3 regions of the Staphylococcus sp. acrmy genome follow, and region 1 is predicted to be linked to each of the others. Evidence: predicted binding sites of a transcription regulator. Region 1 holds the regulator's gene; each other region holds the start of a gene.
What was found. Region 1 encodes LexA, which represses DNA repair genes until DNA is damaged. Its sites were predicted from a motif close to CGAACATATGTTCG; they were not measured.

Region 1 (2,283 bases):
TTATTAAACAACTAAAAGTGCCATTCTAATAAAGAGTCTTCTATAACAAAATGAATTCTAATTTTTTTGGTTTCTATTTTGTTCCTGTATTCTCTTTAACTTTTCTGGAGTAACATCGTTACCTTCCGGATCAATTACTTTTGTACTTTCAATTTGTTTCTTAAACCCTTTTCTGAATGCTTCTAGATATTGTTTACGTAACTTTGATTGTTCTTTAGCTTCAGCTTCAGTTAAGCCCTTTTCTTTTTTCTTTCTAGCTAATTCATTAATTCTATCTATATTTAAGTTCTCTTTAGTCAATACAACCACTCTTTCTATAAGTAAATAAAACGTACTTATTAAACCATTTTTATTACTTCATAGAATATAACAAAAAAGAGATTAGGACAAAAGCTTTAGATATAAAAGCAAAATATTCCTAATCTCTATATATTATATTTATTCTACTAAAGCGAACACTTTATAGTCATTTAGTTCTGTATTTTTCTCTTTTACGTTCTTACTATTATCATTAATGATGGCCTTTTTAGAAATAGTATGATCGGTAATTTCGTACGTTTGTTCCGTTTGAGAGTTATGATATAAATTCAAGAAAAAAACTAGAAAAACAATGCATGACACTGCTAATACGACTATATTTGTGATGAATTTACTAGTATATTTGTTTAACATTTATTTCCACTCCTAGAACGTTCGTTTGTATTAATACCTTATCAGAACATCTGTTCTTAGTCAACACAAAAACGAACAAATGTTTGTTCAACAATAAAATAAATGCTATAATATGATTAAATAAAACTAGGGAGTGCCTATATATGAGAGAATTAACTAAAAGACAAAGTGAAATATATGATTATATAAAACATGTCGTGCAAACGAAAGGTTATCCACCAAGTGTTCGTGAAATTGGAGAAGCGGTTGGATTAGCCTCTAGTTCAACAGTACACGGTCATTTATCTAGACTTGAAGAAAAAGGTTATATTAAGAGAGATCCTACAAAACCGAGAGCCATTGAGATTGTAAGCGAACAATCTAATGATGCAGTAAATATGGAAGAAACTATATATGTCCCTGTAATTGGTAAAGTTACAGCCGGTATTCCTATTACTGCAGTTGAGAACATTGAAGAATATTTCCCATTACCAGAACACTTAACATCTACACATAATAGTGATATTTTTATTCTAAATGTTGTTGGCGAAAGTATGATTGAAGCTGGTATTTTAGATGGAGATAAAGTAATTGTGAGAAGTCAAACGATTGCTGAAAATGGAGATATTATTGTAGCCATGACTGACGAGGATGAAGCTACAGTAAAACGATTTTTCAAAGAAAAAAATCGTTACAGATTACAACCTGAAAATGCTACTATGAGTCCTATATACTTGGATAACGTTACTGTTATTGGTAAAGTAATAGGTCTTTATAGAGAATTATAGGCTATATTTGTTATCTTTCGTTAAAATCTCTCTTATATATTTAATATAAATAGTAAAGAGCTAGGAAAACATTTAAATGCTTTCCTAGCTCTTTTGTTTATCAGATTCTTTTTTATTCAAAATTTCTTTTACTTTATCTAGAATATCTTTTTTATTTTTATCTTTAGTTGTCATAATATCAACTTCCTTATCAACTAAAAGATACCCCAAATAGTTCACTTTGAAACTATTAACCTGTATAATTTTCCGTCCAGTATGGTTGGCGCTTGTCATTAAAGTCTACTCCAACACCTAAAGTACTAAAACTTGTGTTTAGAATATTTTTCCGATGTCCTAATGAATTCATCAAACCTTCATGCGCAAAAATACTACTTTGCTGGCCATATGCCAGGTTCTCGCCTGCAGAATTAAAATTAATATTATCTTTTTTTAATCTATCGAAAGGTGAATCCCCGTCTAGATTTGTATGATCAAAATAATTATTTTCGGCCATATCCTCACTATGTTTTCTAGCAGTATTTGAGATTGACTTAGAGTAATTTAGAGTATTCAACCCATGCTGTTTTCTTTCTGAATTTACTAAATCAAAGTTTTGATGTTCGTAACTCTCTTTTAATTTAGAGAAAGGTGCCCCATATTGTTGTTGTAATCTATTCTCCATAGCATCACTAACTTGAAGTAAAGCGGTAACACCATCATTATTGTGCTCGTCGTAAAAAACTGTGGAATAGACATGCGAATCATGGAAGACATCATATTCATCGTTGTCAATTTCTATTCGATATCTGCCTTTGGTCATTTCTTCGATTGGTTTACCTAGTCGTTTTTCAACTACATCTCTTGG
Region 2 (2,283 bases), on a different contig from region 1:
CGCATCATTGGACTAATATTCCAATTTGTTTGGATAACCTCTAAAAGTGAACGCACCATCTCCATAATTGGATGATGTGTCATGGATTTTTTAGTATCAATATTAAATGGGATATTATATTGCGGTAACACGGAATCAAATAGATATGCGTATGTTTCGTCACGATACAAAATTGCAATGTCCTGATATCTGTAATGGTCATCCCGTGTGTCTTTAATAATTTGTCGTGCTATTTCATTTACTTCTTCTCGCATATTTGAAGATTCTAGAATCTTGATATTACCTTTATGTGCTTTAGGTGTTACTTGTAACGCATCGAATTGTTGTTCTAATTGGAGTAGGTCTTTATTGTTAAAACGATGTTGTTCTCTAAAGTATTGACGGTTTAAAGTGATACCTAAGTCATTAGCTATTTCTTGTAAATGCGTAAGCACTTCTGAAGGCTTTCTAAATAGGCTAAATGGATCTTCATTACCATCTGTTGTTAAAAGTACGGTAACTTGTTTAGCATTTTGAACAAGTGCTTTAATGATTTGATATTCTAGAGTCGAAAAGTTATGGAAACCATCTATGTAAATTTCAGCACGTTTAATCCACTCTGATTGATGCATGATTTCAATAAAATGATTTAAACTATCTTCCGCAGTAATAAATTTATCGTTGATACGTTCTTCAAAGTAATGATAGATAAGAGAGATGTCTTCTAACTTATGACGCGTTCTTGTTTGAATTTCATTCTCTTGTAAAAATGTCTGTAAATGGTCTGGTGTTACTGAATATTTTTTAAAATCTTGTATCTGCTCGGTTAACTTCTCACTAAATCCATAATAATTCACTTGGGATTTGTACAGTTTTAATTCAGACTTATGTTGTTGAACAAGATTGTATATCATCATCTCTGTAGCTGCTTGCGTCAATCGTTCTTCAGTCAATCCCCCAATTTCCTGAAAAATTCTATGACTTAAACGTTCGAAGTGGAGTACTTCCGTTCTCAAGCTACCATTTAACTCTTTGTCATTTACAAATGATTGCTCTAATTGAAACGTACTTTGTGTAGGTGCAATTAAAATGATTGGATCTCCTAAAGGATCCACTTTCATTTGTTGTTTAATATTTTCAATCATGTAGTAGGATTTGCCTGTCCCTGCTCTGCCAAGATATGTATTTAATTCCATTGTTTCCCCACACTCCTTTGAGACTATTTTACCATAGAACATATGTTCTTAAAAAGCTTTATCCTTATAATTTGATAAAGTTATAAAAAGGGATTGGAATAGAATTCAAACTTGAATTTCTATATCCAATCCCCACTATTTACAATTACTTTAAAACCACATGACTAGATTATTCTATTTATCATTATCTGGGTTGAAATTAAATTTAAAATCACTTAATGGCCAGAATCTAAATGAAACTTTACCTACTATTTGATTCTTATCAATCAAACCAAATGCACGACTATCTTTACTCACTTCACGATTATCTCCAAGCACTAAATATTTACCTTTAGGAATAACATTTGAGTTTGGATTAGCATTTGGCAAATCTTTAGTTTCAAATGAACCAGTGATATATTCACCTTGTTTACGTTTCTCATTATAGTCTAAGTATGGTTCTTTAATTTTCTTGCCGTTAATATAAAGTTTATCGTCTTTATATGTTACATTGTCTCCAGGTACGCCAATCACACGTTTTACATAATCATCACTTTTATTTGCATGGAAGACAATGACATTGCCCTTTTTAACATCGCCAACTTTATAACCTAAAATATTAACCATCACATGTTGGCCATCTTTTAAAGTCGGGTCCATTGAATCGCCTTTAATTGTATATGATTTAGCGACAAAGTTTATCATTACCCATACAAGTAATAAACCTACTGCTATAGCGACAATCCATTCGATTATTTCTTTCTTCAAACTTAACACCTCATCTACTTATTAAACTGATAGGTAAATTCCTTAAATGGATAATATTTTAAACTCACATCTCCTACGACGTCTTTTTCGTCAATTAGTCCATATGTACGAGAATCGCTTTTTTTATTACCATTATCATTTAACACAAAATATGAATTTGGCGGAATAATATCTCCGTCAGCCTCGTCTATATCACGTAATGCAAAATTATTAATATCTCTATTTTTAGCATAATTTTTATCAACTTGTCTATCGTCTCTATATAATTTGCCGTCTCTTACTTCAATCGACTCGCCAGGCTTCCCTATAATTCTACTAAAATGAAGGTCATTATTTTGACGATACATAATAATATCTCCAT
Region 3 (2,283 bases), on a different contig from region 1:
TTTAACATTCTTATTAGAATCAGTATCTTTTAATTTAATACCGTTAAATGTAACACTTTCAGCTTTAACCGCATTTTTAAAGTTTTTGTCTAATACAAATGATACGTCTTGACCTGCATAACCTTTGTAATTGTAATATGCAGATGTTGTGTGAGTTGCAGCGTGTGCCGTAGCTGGTTGTTCTAATACACCTGTTGTTCCAATGCCGAATAATGTGCCCAACGCTAAAGTTGTGGTTACCACCGCTTTTGTTGATTTTCTCAAAATATTCGCCTTCTTTCTCTTTAACTATAAATATAATACTCTATTCCTTATACTTATACAATTTTTATTATCCGGAAAATTAACACTAAATTAATTTCAATTGTATCACATACTAAATTACGCGAAATTAAATTTCACAAATCGTTAAATAATATTTATATACAACTATGGTATACTATTCGTAGGAGTAACATCCCCATTAACTCCTTCACAAAAAGTTATATTATGTAATGACAATGGGCCATAAGTTTACTTCCCCTTTGTTAGACTTATGGCCCTATCTATTTTCTCATTCAAACTACTATATTATTTTCTTGCTTTATTCAACGTATTAATAAATGCCGTTGGTTTAACTTCATTGGCATAATCTTTCTGTAACTGTAATCTCGTTTTATATGTTGTTTTCTTCTTAGCCATTTTTTGTAGCATCAATGTTAAGTTTGAGTACTCATTTTCCAAAGCAATATTCTCAGGCGCCGTAAATAGTCTATTGTGGGCCACTTCATGATACGCAAAGATGACCATATTGTAATCGAAGTCACGATTTAGCTGACGATTAAACATTAATTTCATATTTCCCGGGACATTACCGTTGCAGTGTTCTTGTCATACTAGGATGCCTTTACCTACTTTGTCCATGCGATAAAGTGCGATAAATGGCATCGTAAGTGAATTAAAGAGTACTTCAAATTGTTAAAGGAGCTTTTCTATAGAAGGTAAATGATTATTAGGATCCTTACATTACGTAATTGAAGAAAGTATAGCTCAGCTCAGTTGAAGTCAAAGAACCAAAAATAATAAATATTATTTTGCCTTTTACATATAGGAGAAAATAAACTATAATAACTTTATACGAACGTATGTTCTCTATAAGGTTGAGGTGTATACAATGATAATTAATCCAGGTGCTCCGGACGAGTATAAATATGAAACCGATTATAGAAAAATACCAAGAGAATATTTAAATCCTAATATTCCAGAAGGTCGAAGAAATGTTAAATGGAGTCCGTTCGCTACCATACCTGAACAATTTGAAATTTTGAATAAAATTATTCAAAGTCAAAATGAAATAAAAAAACCTTCATTATCTGAAGATGCTTTAAGCCATTTAGATTATATTGTTCAACAAAAGCTTCAAACGGATGAACTCTGTTCTTTAGATTATTGGGAAGATGGTCACATTCAAAATTATACTGGCAATATTTTAAAGTTTGATCAATTAAGTAATTCCTTTACCTTTTGCGATGACAATGATCAAACATATCAATTATTAAAAGAGAACATTTGTAATATTACGTAGCATAAAAAGCATTAAATGTAGTACCTTCTAAATAATTATTACATCGCGATAACGATACATATAAAAATATCCCCTATAGTTTTACTCGTCAAAGTATTAACTATAAGGGATATATCAGACTAACTTTGTAAATGTGTTTCTCTATTGTTCAATTATTTACTAGTTGTGAAGCCTTCATAGCTTATATCTACTTCTACAACGTGATTGTCATTCATTACAAATGAAGTAGCTAGGCCGTCTTTAACAGGTTTATACACATAAATACCGCTTCCTTTAGCGTCACGGCTACCTTTAACTTTTTTCAAATCTTTGCCGTAAGCTTTTTTAAGTTGGTTGTATGTTAAATCACCTTTTACGATAAACTGTACTTTATGCGCTTTCTTACCATCTTTAGTTAGACCAGTAAATTTTTGGTTGTGTTTTTCTTTAACTTTTTCACTTTTTGTTGGTGCAAGTTTAACTCCACTAAATGTCACATTGTCATGTTTCACAGCTTTGATAAAGTTTTTATCTGTTAAGAATTTTGCGTCTTTATCAACGTAGCCATTGTAAGAATAGTGATATCCTTTTGTTTGTGTTGCAGCGTGCGCTGTATCTTGGAAAGGTAATACAGCTGTACTAGCTCCTAAAAGTGTTCCAAATGCTAAAGTTGTTGAAGCAATAGTTTTTACTACTTTATTCATGTTAGTCCTTCTTTCTATATTAGATTTGTACTTCAC

Region 2: addB (helicase-exonuclease AddAB subunit AddB) is a predicted target of LexA. The motif match lies at 1,211-1,224, and genes of this name have one in related genera.
Region 3: FH144_RS00880 (YolD-like family protein) is a predicted target of LexA. The motif match lies at 1,118-1,131, and genes of this name have one in related genera.

The regions. Positions count from the first base shown of each region.
Region 1 is NZ_JALCVE010000012.1:1,981-4,263, reverse strand. It holds gene FH144_RS10755 (DUF896 domain-containing protein) at 58-300, opposite strand; gene sosA (DNA damage-induced cell division inhibitor SosA) at 439-672, opposite strand; gene lexA (transcriptional repressor LexA) at 816-1,439, shown strand; gene FH144_RS10740 (CAP domain-containing protein) at 1,669-2,283, opposite strand, start outside.
Region 2 is NZ_JALCVE010000002.1:343,351-345,633, forward strand. It holds gene addB (helicase-exonuclease AddAB subunit AddB) at 1-1,175, opposite strand, end outside; gene lepB (signal peptidase I) at 1,350-1,922, opposite strand; gene lepB (signal peptidase I) at 1,937-2,283, opposite strand, start outside.
Region 3 is NZ_JALCVE010000001.1:179,780-182,062, forward strand. It holds gene isaB (immunodominant staphylococcal antigen IsaB family protein) at 1-264, opposite strand, end outside; gene FH144_RS00875 (hypothetical protein) at 571-837, opposite strand; gene FH144_RS00880 (YolD-like family protein) at 1,154-1,564, shown strand; gene isaB (immunodominant staphylococcal antigen IsaB family protein) at 1,717-2,247, opposite strand.